DNA from 2 places in the Pseudomonas sp. St316 genome. Region 2 is predicted to be linked to the other one. Evidence: riboswitches for the same ligand, from Rfam matches in the RefSeq annotation. Region 2 holds a riboswitch; the other holds the start of a gene.

Region 1 (6,819 bases), 2.6 Mb from region 2:
ACCAACTTGAGCCCGGTGACCTGCTGTTCTTCAGTACCAGCGGTCGTCGCGGTCGCGTCAGTCACGCCGGTATCTACCTGGGCGACAACCAGTTCATCCATTCCAGCAGCCGCCGCAGCGGTGGCGTGCGGATCGACAGCCTGGGCGACAGCTACTGGAACAAGACCTTCATCGAAGCCAAGCGCGCCCTCGCCATGGCACCGACTGTGGTCACTGCTCGCAAGTAAGCACACAGTTTGTAAGGCAAACTTAAAGTCTTACTTGAAGTTTGCTGCATAGCCGCTAGAATCCTAGATCATTGATTGATGGCAATCCGCCTGCGTACTCCGCAGGCGGATTTGTTTTCATGCCCACGGCAGAAAAGCCGCATCCAGATCAGGATTGTTCTGCATATGTCGACGTCGGCCCGCCTCGCTCTCATCTGTCTCGCCGCGCTGCTCAGCGCCTGCGCCAGCCGTACTCCACCGCCACCCGCACCGGTACGGGCGCCGGTAGTCTTTGCGCCCTCGCAAGCTTTTTCCCCGGCCGCCGAAGATGTGCTCTTCCGTGCCTTGGGGTTGGTGGGCACGCCGTATCGCTGGGGCGGAAATACACCGGACTCGGGTTTTGATTGCAGTGGCCTGATCGGCTACGTCTACCGTGACGCCGCCGGCATTTCCCTGCCGCGTTCCACTCGCGAAATGATCGGCATGCGCGCCCCGAGCGTTGGCAAGGAAGCCTTGCAAACGGGTGATCTGATCTTCTTCGCCACCAACGGCGGCTCCCAGGTCAGTCATGCCGGGATCTATGTCGGGGAGGGCCGCTTTGTCCATGCGCCGGCCACCGGCGGTACGGTCAAGCTCGACAGCCTGTCCAAGGCCTATTGGCAGAAAGCCTATCTGAGCGCCAAGCGGGTGCTGCAGCCGGAGCATCTGGCGCGTAATCCCTGATGTGTTGCCCTGATTTGTGGGAGCAAAGCTTGCTCGCGAAACAGGCGCCTCGATCTCTGAAAGACCGCATCGCCTTCATCGCGGGCAAGCCTTGTTCCCACAGATTCCCTCGCCACAAGGGTGTGTAGGTATTATTTAGCCGATACCCGCCAAATCTTGTTCCCCACATCATCAGCCACCAACAACCCGCCCTGCTTGTCGATCACCACGCCCACTGGCCGGCCCTGGGCTTTTTCGTCAGCGTTCAGGAAGCCGGTCAATACATCCACCGGTTGTCCCACCGGTTTACCGCCGTTGAACGGTACGAAAATCACCTTATACCCACTGTGGGGCTTGCGGTTCCAAGAGCCATGCTGCCCGATGAACGCACCTTCGGTGAACGGCGCGGGTAAGGCGCTGCCTTCAGCGAAAGTCAGGCCCAGTGAGGCGGTGTGGGGGCCGATGGCGTAGTCCGGGGCGATGGCCTTGGCCACCAGGGCCGGGTTCTGTGGTTCGACCCGGACATCGACGTTCTGTCCATAGTAGCTGTAGGGCCAACCATAGAAGGCCCCGTCCTTGACCGACGTGATGTAGTCCGGCACCAGGTCGCTGCCGATCTCATCTCGCTCGTTCACCGCTGTCCAGAGCGCACCGCTGCGGGGTTCCCAAGCCAGGCCGTTGGGGTTGCGCAGGCCCGAGGCGAAGATACGGTGATTGCCGCTGGCGCGGTCCACTTCCCAGATGGCGGCGCGACCTTCTTCGGCCTCCATGCCGTTTTCCGCAACGTTACTGTTCGAGCCGGTGGTGACGTACAGCTTGCTGCCGTCGCGGCTGGCGATGACGTTCTTGGTCCAGTGATGGTTGATGGTCCCACCTGGCAAATCGACGACCTTGGTCGGCTGTGCGGTGATCTGTGTGTCGCCTTCCTTATAGGGGAAGCGGATCAGCCGGTCGGTGTCGGCCACGTACAGGTCATTACCCACCAGGGTCATGCCGAACGGCGAGTTGAGGTTTTCCAGGAACACCGTGCGGGTTTCGGCGATGCCGTCATGATTGGTATCGCGCAACAGTGTGATGCGGTTGGGGCTGGGCACTCCGGCGCCGGCGCGGCCCATGACTTTTTTCATCACCCAGCCACGGATGCCCTTGGCGTCGTCCGGCTTGGGCGGGGCGTTGGTTTCGGCCACCAGCACATCGCCATTGGGCAGTACGTAGAGCCAGCGTGGATGGTCCAGGCCCTCGGCGAATGCGCCCACTTGCAGGCCCGGGGCCGCGGTCGGCTTGGCACCTTGCGGCCAGCCGATGGCTTCGGCGATGTTGACGGTGGGGATCAGGGTCTTGTTCGGCTCGGGCAGTTTCGGCGCCGGGCCGGTGCCGTCGGACACTTGCAAGGTGGAAGATTCGCCACAGGCGGCGAGCCCGACGGCAAGGGCGAGGATCAATAGATGAGGTGGCTTGAGCATGCTGGCTTCCCTATGAATGCACGTGGTTATTCATAGAGGAGCGTAGACGCGCGATGGTTCAACCTTGGGTCGCCCTGTCAGCCGGGCAAGATGGCCTGTGGTGTATCTGGATTTTGCGCATGCTGGAAATCCAGTGTGGGAGCGAGCTTGCTCGCGATAGCGGTGCCGCAGCTGGCGAAGAGGTTGAATGTGCTGGCCTCCTCGCGAACGAGCTCGCTCCCACAGTTCCTTGCTAAAGGAATCAACCGTGGGCCTGTTTGAACAGCACCGCAATGCCAGGATGGTAATGACCGGCTTCATTGCGCAACTTGCGGTAGGCGTAAGGGAAATACCAGGCCACGGCGCAGGTGTTTTCCTTCTGCAGGTCGTCGAGCATGTCCTGCAGTTCTTCGGGCGTGGCGCTTTGCTGGGCTTTTTGCGGCGAGACGAACAGGCAACCAAGCTTCAAGTCGCTGGCATAGCTGATGCGCTTGGCATCGCTGGTGGCTTCCAGTAGCGGCTGGGTCAGGTTCAGGTGGTTGACCTTGGGCCAGCGCTGGGTGGCCTGGATGAAGGCACGCTCCTCGGTGCTGGCAATGAACAGGTCGGCGCTGACATTGCGCTCACCTTCTTCATTCTGTTTTCGGGTCGGGGCGTGTTGCAGCGTGACCATCTCGGCCATCCACGCCGCAGCCGACAGCAATCCGAGGTTGGCCTTTTCATCGTACCAGTAAGGTGTGTCGTTATCGCCGCGTAGGGCGTTGTAGCGATCGATGCAGTCAAACCAGCGCTCCAGCATCGGGCGCAGGAATTCCAGCTTCGGATTGCTGATAATCATGCCTTGCATGCTTTTTGCCCTCTTATTCTTGTGATATCGGGGTAGTGTCTATTTGATATCACTTGCCGCAGCCTGACACAAGATTGGCGTCGCTTTATTGATCCGGGCCAATGACCGGTGAACCAGCTTTAATTGACGCTCCACCCCCAACCCTCTAACCTTCGCCGCTTGTTTCAGGTGCTTTGTGGCTATGGCCGACAAAGTGAAACAGGGAAGCCGGTGAGTGCACACGAACCCGGCGCTGCCCCCGCAACGGTAAATGAGTCAAGGCTGCCATCACGCCACTGTGTCATCGACATGGGAAGGCGCGCAGTCCGGCACCACGCCGCTCATGAGCCCGGAGACCGGCCTGATTCATCCAACGGCGTCACGGTGGGCGATGCCAGGCTTTGTTGCCGTCCTTTTTTGTGCCCGCCCGCCGTTATTCCATTCCAACGGAGGCTTCCCCCATGTCCGGTTCACCCAACAGCGACGCGCCCGATCGCGACGAACGCCACCTGGCGCGCATGCTGCGCAAGAAGGCCGTGATCGACGAGCGCATCGCCAACTCGCCGAATGAATGCGGCCTGCTGCTGGTGCTGACCGGCAACGGCAAGGGCAAGAGCAGCTCGGCGTTCGGCATGTTGGCCCGGGCCATGGGCCACGGCATGCAATGCGGTGTGGTGCAGTTCATCAAGGGGCGTAACAGCACGGGCGAAGAGTTGTTTTTCCGCCGTTTCCCGGAGCAGGTGCGCTTTCACGTCATGGGCGAAGGTTTCACCTGGGAAACCCAGGATCGCCAGCGCGACATCGCCGCCGCCGAAGCCGCCTGGGCGGTATCGCGCCAGTTGCTCAGCGATCCGTCCATCGGCCTGGTGGTGCTCGACGAGTTGAACATTGCCCTCAAGCACGGTTATCTCGACTTGGATCAGGTGCTGAGCGATCTGCAGGCACGCCCACCGATGCAGCACGTGGTGGTGACCGGTCGCGGCGCCAAGCCCGAGATGATCGAGCTGGCCGACACCGTCACTGAAATGGGCATGATCAAGCACGCGTTCCAGGCGGGTATCAAGGCGCAGAAAGGCGTCGAACTGTGAGCGATCCCGCCATGACCAGCCGCCACTGTCCGGCGGTGCTGATCGCAGCGCCGGCCTCGGGCCAGGGCAAGACCACCGTCACTGCGGCGCTGGCCCGCTTGCATCGCAACCAGGGACGCAAGGTGCGCGTATTCAAATGCGGCCCGGACTTCCTCGACCCGATGATCCTGGAGCGGGCCAGTGGCGCGCCGGTCTATCAATTGGACATGTGGATGGTCGGTGAGCAGGAAAGTCGCCGGCTGTTGTGGGAAGCCGCCGCCGAAGCGGACCTGATCCTGATCGAAGGGGTCATGGGGCTGTTCGACGGCACCCCGTCGAGCGCCGACCTGGCGCGGCATTTTGGCGTGCCGGTGCTGGCGGTGATCGACGGCACGGCCATGGCCCAGACCTTCGGCGCCTTGGCCCTGGGCCTGGCGCGTTATCAACCCGACCTGCCGTTCGCCGGGGTCTTGGCCAACCGGGTCGGCACCTTGCGCCACGCGCAATTGCTCGAAGGCAGCCTGACCGAAGGCTTGCGCTGGTACGGCGCGCTGTCCCGGGAAACCGGCATTGAATTGCCCAGCCGTCACCTCGGGTTGGTCCAGGCCAGCGAGTTGAACGACTTGGACGTGCGCCTCGATGCGGCCGCCGATGCCCTGGCCGGCAGTTGCGAAGTGGCGCTGCCGCCAGCGGTGGAGTTCGCCGCGCCCGAGGTGATCGCCGTTGAGCCGTGGCTCGCCGGGGTGCGCATCGCTGTGGCCCGTGACGAAGCGTTTGCCTTCACCTATGGCGCCAGCCTCGATCTGCTGCGGGCCATGGGCGCGCAGTTGAGCTTCTTTTCGCCGATTCATGACAGCGAACTGCCCGAGGCGGACAGCCTTTACCTGCCTGGTGGTTATCCGGAGCTGCACCATGTTGCGCTTGCCGGGAACGCGCCGATGCTGGCGGCGATCCGTGCCCATCACGCCGCCGATAAACCGTTGCTCGCCGAATGCGGCGGCATGTTGTATCTGCTCGATTCATTAACCGACGTCGACGGCACCCGCGCCGAACTGCTCGGCTTGCTGGCCGGTGATGCGCAGATGCAAAAGCGTCTGGCGGCCCTGGCGCTGCAAGCGGTGGATTTACCGGAAGGCGCCTTGCGTGGGCACACCTACCATCATTCCCTGACCAGCACCGAACTTGAACCGATTGCCCGTGGCCATAGCCCCAACGGCGGGCGGGGGGCGGAAGCGGTGTTCCGGCAGGGGCGGATGACGGCTTCTTATGTGCACTTTTATTTTCCGTCGAATCCGCGGGCGATTGCGGCGTTGTTTGCGCCCGACCTTGAGGGCGCCTTCGCGAGCAGGCTCGCTCCCACAGGGGACCGAGTTGGGCAGGAAATGTCGGGAGCTCCTCAACCCTTTAAGGGGGACCTTGAGGGCGCCTTCGCGAGCAAGCTCGCTCCCACAGGGGATTGCGATTCAAATGTGGGAGCGAGCTTGCTCGCGAAGCGGTCATGACCGACAACGCCTTTGCCCCGGCCGAACGCGAAGCGGTCTATCGCGCCATCGCCGAGCGCCGCGACATGCGCCACTTCACCGGTGGCACGGTTGAGCCGGCCTTGCTGCGCCGCCTGCTGGAAGCTGCGCACCAGGCCCCCAGCGTCGGTCTCATGCAACCGTGGCGATTCATCCGCATCAGTGACCGTGCCTTGCGTGGACAGATCCGCGAACTGGTGGAGCAAGAACGCATTCGCACCGCCGAGGCCTTGGGTGAGCGCAGCGATGAGTTCATGAAGCTCAAGGTCGAGGGCATCGACGACTGCGCCGAAGTGCTGGTGGCGGCGTTGATGGAGGACCGCGAGCGGCACATCTTCGGTCGCCGGACCTTGCCGGAAATGGACCTGGCGTCGCTGTCCTGCGCGATCCAGAACCTGTGGTTGGCTTCCCGCGCCGAAGGGTTGGGGATGGGCTGGGTGTCGCTGTTCGAACCCCAGGCCCTGGCCGACCTGCTGGGCCTGCCCGCCGGGGCCAAGCCGCTGGCGATCCTTTGCCTGGGCCCGGTCGAGGGTTTTTATCCGGCACCGATGCTCGCCCTGGAAGGTTGGGCGCAACCGCGCCCGCTCAATGAACTGCTGTATGAAAACCATTGGGGAGTGAGCCCATGAGCGTGGCGTTGCTCAGTGCCGCCGCAGTGGCGCTGGATGCGCTGCTGGGCGAGCCACGACGCTGGCATCCGCTGGTGGCGTTCGGCGGTTTTGCCGATCGCATCGAACAACGTTTCAATTCCGGCGGACGCGGTTGGCGCAGCCATGGGGTGACGGCATGGATCATCGCCGTGGTGCCGTTGACCTTGCTCGCCACGGCCCTTTCGTGGGCGCCGATGGTGGGCTGGCTGGTGGAGATCCTCGCCTTGTACTGTGCCCTCGGCCTGCGCAGCCTCGGTGAGCATGTCGAGCCGGTGGCGCGGGCGTTGCGCAGCGGTGATCTGGACGAGGCGCGCCAGCGTGTCGGCTATCTGGTCAGCCGGGAAACGGCTGAACTGGATGAAACCGCCGTGGCCCGCGCCGCCACCGAGTCGGTGTTGGAAAACGG
Region 2 (6,819 bases):
GCCCAGGGCCAGCCAGAACGCGACGTTGGTCAGCTGCGAGGCGATCTTGAACTGACTCTCCAGCGCTTCGGGCGCCAGCATCGAGTGGACTTCGGGCTGCGGTGCGCCGATGACGTGGGGCACCAGCAACGTCGCCACGCCCAGTACCTTGAGCAGCCAATGCCGGCCGAACGCGATCAAGGCAATGCCCACCGCCGTGGACGCCGCGGTGCCGATCCACCATATCTGACGTTGGGCCAGGTCGGCCGCTGCGGTACCAGGCAGTTCCGGCGGCAGGCCAAGCGTCGGCGCCAGGACGAAAGTGGCATAACCGGCCAGGCCCCAGAGCAGGCCCTGGGACGTGCGAGTCGGTGCACGCAAGGTGTACAGGCCCGCCAGCATCAGGGCAAAACCCACGGCGACCACCAGGTTGCCGCCTGTGGTGGACAGCACGCGCTGCCAGCCGTCTTCCGGCTCCCAGGCCTCGGCATCATGGGTATGAGCCGCCCCGTGGGCGTGTTCATGGACCTCGGTCGCCGGGGCCTTCTCGAAGGTTTCCGCCTGGAGAATCAGCGGCGATACCCAGAAACTTTGCAGCAGGGTCAGCAGCAGGGCGGCCAGCAAGCCGCTGAAACCAGCGGTCTGCGCGATACGCTTGATCATCTCGTCAGCTCTCAATGGCACGGGAAAGCGGCGCTGTGGCGGGTATCGTGGGCGGCGTTGTGCACTGCTTCGATGTGGGAGAAACCGGCGAAATAGACCAGCCCCGCGCCCAGGATCGAAGCAAGGATCGCGGCGCTCAGGCGTTGGCTCAGGGTGGTGGTGCTGCTGGCGGTGCGGGCGGTGCTGCTGATGGTCGACATGGCGCTTCCCTCTGTTCTTGTTCAGTGGGGGAGTCGAGCGCAATGAAACCCCGGGCGAAAGCCCGCCAAGGTTCGAACAGCGCCCGCCCACCGCGGGTTTGTTGATGCAGGAGTCATGGGCCGGTCTCCGGGCTCGCGAGGGGCGGGGGCTTGCGCCTGGCCTGCAAGCGTCACCTTCCCATGTCCTGGGACACAGTGGTTCAGACGCTTCGCTCGCTTACCGTTGCGGGGGCAGCACCGGACTGACGTGGCTTTGAAGTAAAGCACACGATTCACCGGTTTCCCGTTTCACCCTGTGAAGGGCACCCGTAACGAGTGGTTTGTGTAGCCGGTTCTGTTAGCTACGCAAACCATGCACAGGAGAGCATGGGCGGGGGCGGGCGTCAATGCGGAGGGAGGGCCGCTGCGCTGCCCAATCGCGAGCAAGCTCGCTCCCACACAAGGATTTGCGCCGGGCCCAAAATTCAAGACCAATGTAGATCCAATGTGGGAGCGAGCTTGCTCGCGATAGCGGTAGCAAGGACACCGCAGAACTTGCTTGCGGAGATTGACCCGCCCCCACACCCTGCGTAGCCTTGCGCCTTCGAGGTTCTTCGGCATGTGCCGGAGCTAAGAAGGGAACGCGGTCCAAGCCGCGGCTGCCCCCGCAACTGTGAACGGTGCTGTTTCTGCAAGGCCACTGTGCATGCCATTTTTACGATGGACACACGGGAAGGCGCAGTCATCGCCAGTCCAAAGACTGGCCCGCCGTCAGCCAGGAGACCTGCCTCGAGACAGATTCTCACTACAACCGGGCGGGGTGATCCGGTGGCGAAATCTTCCGCGCACGCTTGTGCCAGCGGTTGTCGTCCCGTTTGCCCGCCACCTTGCCAAAGGGCATCCGATGAAAACACTGGCCAAACTTCCCGTCACCATCGTCACTGGTTTCCTCGGCTCGGGTAAGACCACCTTGCTGCGGCACATGCTCGACAACGCCCAGGGCCGTCGCATCGCCGTGATCGTCAACGAATTCGGCGAGCTGGGCATCGACGGCGAGATCCTCAAGCAGTGCTCCATCGGCTGCACCGAAGAAGAAGCCAACGGTCGCGTCTATGAACTGGCCAACGGTTGCCTGTGCTGCACGGTGCAGGAAGAGTTCTTCCCAGTGATGCGCGAACTGGTGGCCCGGCGTGGCGACCTCGACCACATCCTCATCGAAACCTCCGGCCTGGCCCTGCCCAAGCCGCTGGTCCAGGCTTTCCAGTGGCCGGAAATCCGCAGCGCCTGCACCGTCGACGCAGTGATCACCGTGGTCGACAGCCCGGCCGTGGCCGCCGGCACCTTTGCCGCGTTCCCCGACCAGGTCGATGCGCAGCGCAAACTCGATCCCAACCTGGATCACGAATCGCCGCTGCACGAACTGTTCGCCGACCAACTGGCAAGCGCCGACCTGGTGATCCTCAACAAGGCCGACCTGATCAGCCCCGAAGACCTGGCCAAGGTGCGCCTGGAAGTCGCCGAAGAGCTGCCGCCGGCGGTCAAGGTCATCGAAGCCAGCAGCGGTCGCCTGCCGCTGGACGTGTTGATCGGCCTGGGTGCCGGTTCCGAAGAACACATCGACGGCCGCCACAGCCATCACGACCATCACCACGATGGCGATGATGACGACCACGATCATGACGCCTTCGACTCTATTTCCATCGAGTTGCCCCAGGCCGACGAAAGCCTGTTGCTGGACGCGCTGACGCAGCTGGTGGTCCAGCACGGTGTGTTGCGGGTCAAGGGTTTCGCAGCGATCCCGAACAAGCCGATGCGCTTGCTGATCCAGGGCGTCGGCACGCGTTTCGACAAGCATTTCGACCGTCAGTGGGGCGCCGACGAAGCGCGAGTCACCCGTCTGGTGCTGATCGGCCAGGCGCTCGACGCCGCGCTGCTCGAAGCGCAGTTGCGCGCCGCCCTCGGGGCCTAAGCCATGCACCTGCTCAGGACCCAGCCCGGCGGGTTCGTGTCGGATGACAACATTGCCGACCTGGGGCAAACCCCCGCCGAACTGGTGATCCTGTGCAGCGGCGACTCCAGCCTGGCATTGCTGGCCGAAGCGGCGCGGCAGTTGCCGGATGACTACCCGCAGTTTCGCCTGGCCAACCCGATGCAGGTGCAGAACCACGCCTCGGTGGATCTGTATTTCGACGACGTGCTGCGCCACGCCAAGGTCATCCTGCTGTCGCTGCATGGCGGCATCGGCTATTGGCGTTACGGCATCGAGCGCCTGATGGAACTGGCCGGGCGCGGGGTGAAGCTGATTCTGGTGCCGGGGGATGATCGTCCGGACCCGGAACTCAGCGACCTGAGCAACGTGCCCTGCGAAGACCGCGACCGGCTCTGGCAGTTCTTGCGCCAGGGCGGGCTGGGCAATGCCCTGGACCTGTTTCACAACCTGGGCAGCCAATGGTTTGGCCGCGATTATCCGTGGGCCGAGCCGCAGGCCTTGCCACGCACGGCCATCTATCACCCGGCGAAAACCAGTGCCAACCTCGCCGATTGGCAAGCCGACTGGAGCGCCGGGCAACCGGTGGCGGCGGTGTTGTTCTATCGCTCCCACCTGCAAGCGGCGAACACCGCGTTCATCGACGTGTTCTGCCAGCGCCTGCAAGGGGCGGGGCTCAATCCGCTGCCCATTGCCGTGGCCAGCCTCAAGGAGCCCGGTTGCCTGGCACGGGTGCAAGACTGGTTGGATGAGGTCGAAGCCGGCGTCATTATCAACACCACCGGCTTCGCTCAATCCAGCCCCGAGGCCCCGCATCTGCGGCCATTTCGCCGTAACATTCCGGTGATCCAGGCGATCTGCGCCCAGGACAACGAACCCGGCTGGCGTGCCAGCGAGCAGGGTTTGGGGCCGCGGGACCTGGCGATGCACATCGCCTTGCCGGAACTGGACGGACGGATCATCAGTCGCCCCATCAGTTTCAAGGACCTGGCCTGGCGCAGCGAGCGCAGCCAGAGTGACGTGGTCTGCTACCGCGCCGTGCCCGAACGCATGGATTTTGTCGCCGAACTGGCCCGGCGCTGGACCACCCTGGCGCGCCTGCCCAACGCGCAAAAGCGCGTGGCGCTGATCCTCGCCAACTACCCGACCCGAGACGGGCGTATCGGCAACGGTGTCGGCCTCGACACCCCGGCGGCGGCGCTGAATATCCTGCGCGCCATGCAAACCGAGGGTTATCCGCTGCCGGTCGAGTTGCCAGGAAGCGGCACTGCGTTGATCCAGCAGTTGCTCGGTGGTGTCAGCAACGACCTGGACAGCCTCGACCTGCGACCGTGCCACCAGAGCTTGGCCCTCGACGCTTACCAGGCCATGTTCGACGCGTTGCCCGAAGCCAATCGCCAAGCGGTGCTGGCGCGCTGGGGCTCGCCGGCGCAGGACCCGATGTTTCGCGAGGGACGCTTGATGGTCGCCGGCCTGCGCCTGGGCCTGACCTTCGTCGGCATCCAGCCGGCGCGCGGTTATCAGGTCGATCCGAGCGCGGTGTACCACGATCCGGACCTGGTGCCTCCCCACGGTTACCTGGCGTTTTATTTCTGGTTGCGCCACACCTACGGCGTCCACGCAGTGATCCACGTCGGCAAGCACGGCAACCTCGAATGGCTGCCGGGCAAGGGCGTCGGGTTGTCGGAAAACTGCTGGCCGGACGTGTTGTTGGGCCCGCTGCCGAATATCTATCCGTTCATCGTCAACGACCCGGGTGAGGGCGCCCAGGCCAAGCGGCGCACCCAGGCGGTGATCATCGACCACTTGATGCCGCCGCTGACCCGGGCCGAAACCTACGGGCCGCTGCGTAACCTCGAGCTGCTGGCTGACGAGTACTACGAGGCGCAACTGCTCGATCCGCGCCGTGCCCGGGAGCTGCAACGGGACATCCTCAACCTGGTGCGCGAGACGCACATCGACCGCGAACTGCAACTCGATGCCGGGCTCGACAGCGACGCCGACGCGGCGATCTGGCTGCCACGCCTGGACACCTACCTGTGCGACTTGAAGGAGTCGCAGATCCGCGATGGCCTGCACATTTTTGGTGAATCGCCCAGCGGACGGCTGCGCATCGACACGCTGCTGGCGTTGCTGCGCATTCCCCGGGGCGACGGCAAAGGTGCGCAGTCGAGTCTGTTGCGCGCGTTGGCCAAGGCGTTCGGGCTGGATTTCGATCCGCTGGATTGTGCCTTGGCCGAACCCTGGACTGGCGACCGTCCCGAGGCGTTGGGTCAGGTCAGCGCCGAGCCTTGGCGCACCGCCGGCGATACCCGCGAACGCCTGGAGCTGTTCGCTGGGCAGTTGATCGAGCAGGCGCTGGACGGTGCGGTGGAGCCGCTCGACGCGCCGAGTTGGGAGGTGGTGGGCAGCATCATTGAGAACCTGCGATCCGTCGTGGCTCCGCGCCTGGACGCTTGCGGCCCGGCGGAAATGCGCGGCCTGCTCGATGCCTTGAACGGGCGCTTCGTGCCGGCTGGCCCCAGCGGCGCGCCGAGCCGCGGGCGCCTCGATGTGTTGCCCACTGGGCGCAATTTCTTCTCGGTGGACGTGCGCAACCTGCCCACCACCACGGCGTGGCGCATCGGTTTCCAGTCGGCGAACCTGATCCTTGAGCGGCACTTGCAGGACCACGGTGATCACCTGCGTCAGCTCGGCCTGTCGGTATGGGGTACCGCCACCATGCGCACCGGCGGCGATGACATCGCCCAAGCCATGGCGTTGATGGGCGTGCGTCCGGTGTGGGCCACGGGTAGCCAACGGGTCGATGACTTCGAGATCCTGCCGTTGAGCCTGCTGGACCGGCCTCGGGTCGATGTCACGCTGCGCGTGTCCGGCTTCTTCCGTGACGCCTTTGCCAACCTGATTCGCTTGTTCGATGCCGCCGTGCAGGCCGTCGCCGCCCTCGATGAGCCGGACGACTTGAACCCCTTGGCGGCCAAGGTGCGTGGCGAACGCGAAGCCTTGCTGGCATCGGGTCTTGAGCCGCAAGCTGCGGCGCGCCAGGCCGGCTGGCGGATCTTCGGCGCCAAGCCCGGGGCCTATGGCGCGGGCGTGCAGGGCGCGATCGACGGTCGCTTGTGGCAGAGCCGCGAGGATCTGGCCGAGGTGTACCTGAACTGGGGCGGTTACGCCTACGGCGCCAGCGATGAAGGCACTGCCGCGCGGGAGCAGTTCTCCCGGCGCTTGAGCCAGGTGCAGGCAGTGTTGCAGAACCAGGACAACCGCGAGCACGACCTGCTCGATTCCAACGATTACTACCAGTTCCAGGGCGGCATGCTGGCAGCGGTCGAGACCCTCGGTGGGGCCACGGCAGCCAGTTACCATGGCGATCACAGCCAGCCAGACTTGCCCAGGATCCGCACCCTGAAAGAAGAGCTCAACCGCGTCATCCGCTCCCGCGCAGCGAATCCGAAGTGGATCGACGGCGTGAAGCGCCACGGCTATAAAGGCGCGTTCGAACTGGCCGCGACGGTGGACAACCTGTTTGCCTTCGACGCCACCACCCAATTGATCGACGATCACCAGTACGCCTTGCTGGCCGATGCCTACCTGCTCGACGCGGACACCCGGGATTTCGTCCGCCAGCACAACCCCGACGCCCTGCGGGACATGACCGAGCGCATGCTCGAAGCGCAGCAGCGGGGGATGTGGCAGGCGCCAGGCGAGTACCGCGAGGCGCTGGAGAATTTGTTGTTGGACATAGAAGAAGATGGCTGACTTGCCTATTGACCTGTGGCAAGGGGATTTATCCCCGCTGGGTCGCCCGTACCTTCCGTAGGAGCTGCCGAGTGCAACGAGGCTGCGATCTTTTCCCAATCGCTTGAATCTCAAGCGAAAGATCAAAATCAAAAGATCGCAGCCTTCGGCAGCGCCTACCACCGACCATCCATGAGACATTCAACATGACCGACACCCCCCATTTCCCGCTCTGCGCCGTGGTCGGCGCCGATGACTTGAAACTGGCGCTGT

What was found. A riboswitch is a leader RNA that binds a small molecule or an ion and turns the genes downstream of it on or off. The one in region 2 is predicted to bind cobalamin.
Region 1: linked by a shared signal. The riboswitch ahead of cobO (cob(I)yrinic acid a,c-diamide adenosyltransferase) and the one ahead of cobW (cobalamin biosynthesis protein CobW) in region 2 are both predicted to bind cobalamin.

The regions. Positions count from the first base shown of each region.
Region 1 covers NZ_AP021901.1:1,634,028-1,640,846, forward strand. Annotated here, with positions in the region: gene KI237_RS07350 (C40 family peptidase) at 1-227, shown strand, start outside; gene KI237_RS07355 (C40 family peptidase) at 393-929, shown strand; gene KI237_RS07360 (PQQ-dependent sugar dehydrogenase) at 1,061-2,371, opposite strand; gene KI237_RS07365 (hypothetical protein) at 2,613-3,197, opposite strand; cobalamin riboswitch at 3,347-3,555, shown strand; gene cobO (cob(I)yrinic acid a,c-diamide adenosyltransferase) at 3,638-4,264, shown strand; gene KI237_RS07375 (cobyrinic acid a,c-diamide synthase CobB) at 4,276-5,745, shown strand; gene bluB (5,6-dimethylbenzimidazole synthase) at 5,742-6,392, shown strand; gene cbiB (adenosylcobinamide-phosphate synthase CbiB) at 6,389-6,819, shown strand, end outside.
Region 2 covers NZ_AP021901.1:4,281,072-4,287,890, reverse strand. Annotated here, with positions in the region: gene KI237_RS18890 (CbtA family protein) at 1-642, opposite strand, end outside; gene KI237_RS18885 (CbtB domain-containing protein) at 654-842, opposite strand; cobalamin riboswitch at 944-1,167, opposite strand; cobalamin riboswitch at 1,412-1,627, shown strand; gene cobW (cobalamin biosynthesis protein CobW) at 1,726-2,790, shown strand; gene cobN (cobaltochelatase subunit CobN) at 2,794-6,567, shown strand; gene KI237_RS18870 (magnesium chelatase ATPase subunit I) at 6,753-6,819, shown strand, end outside.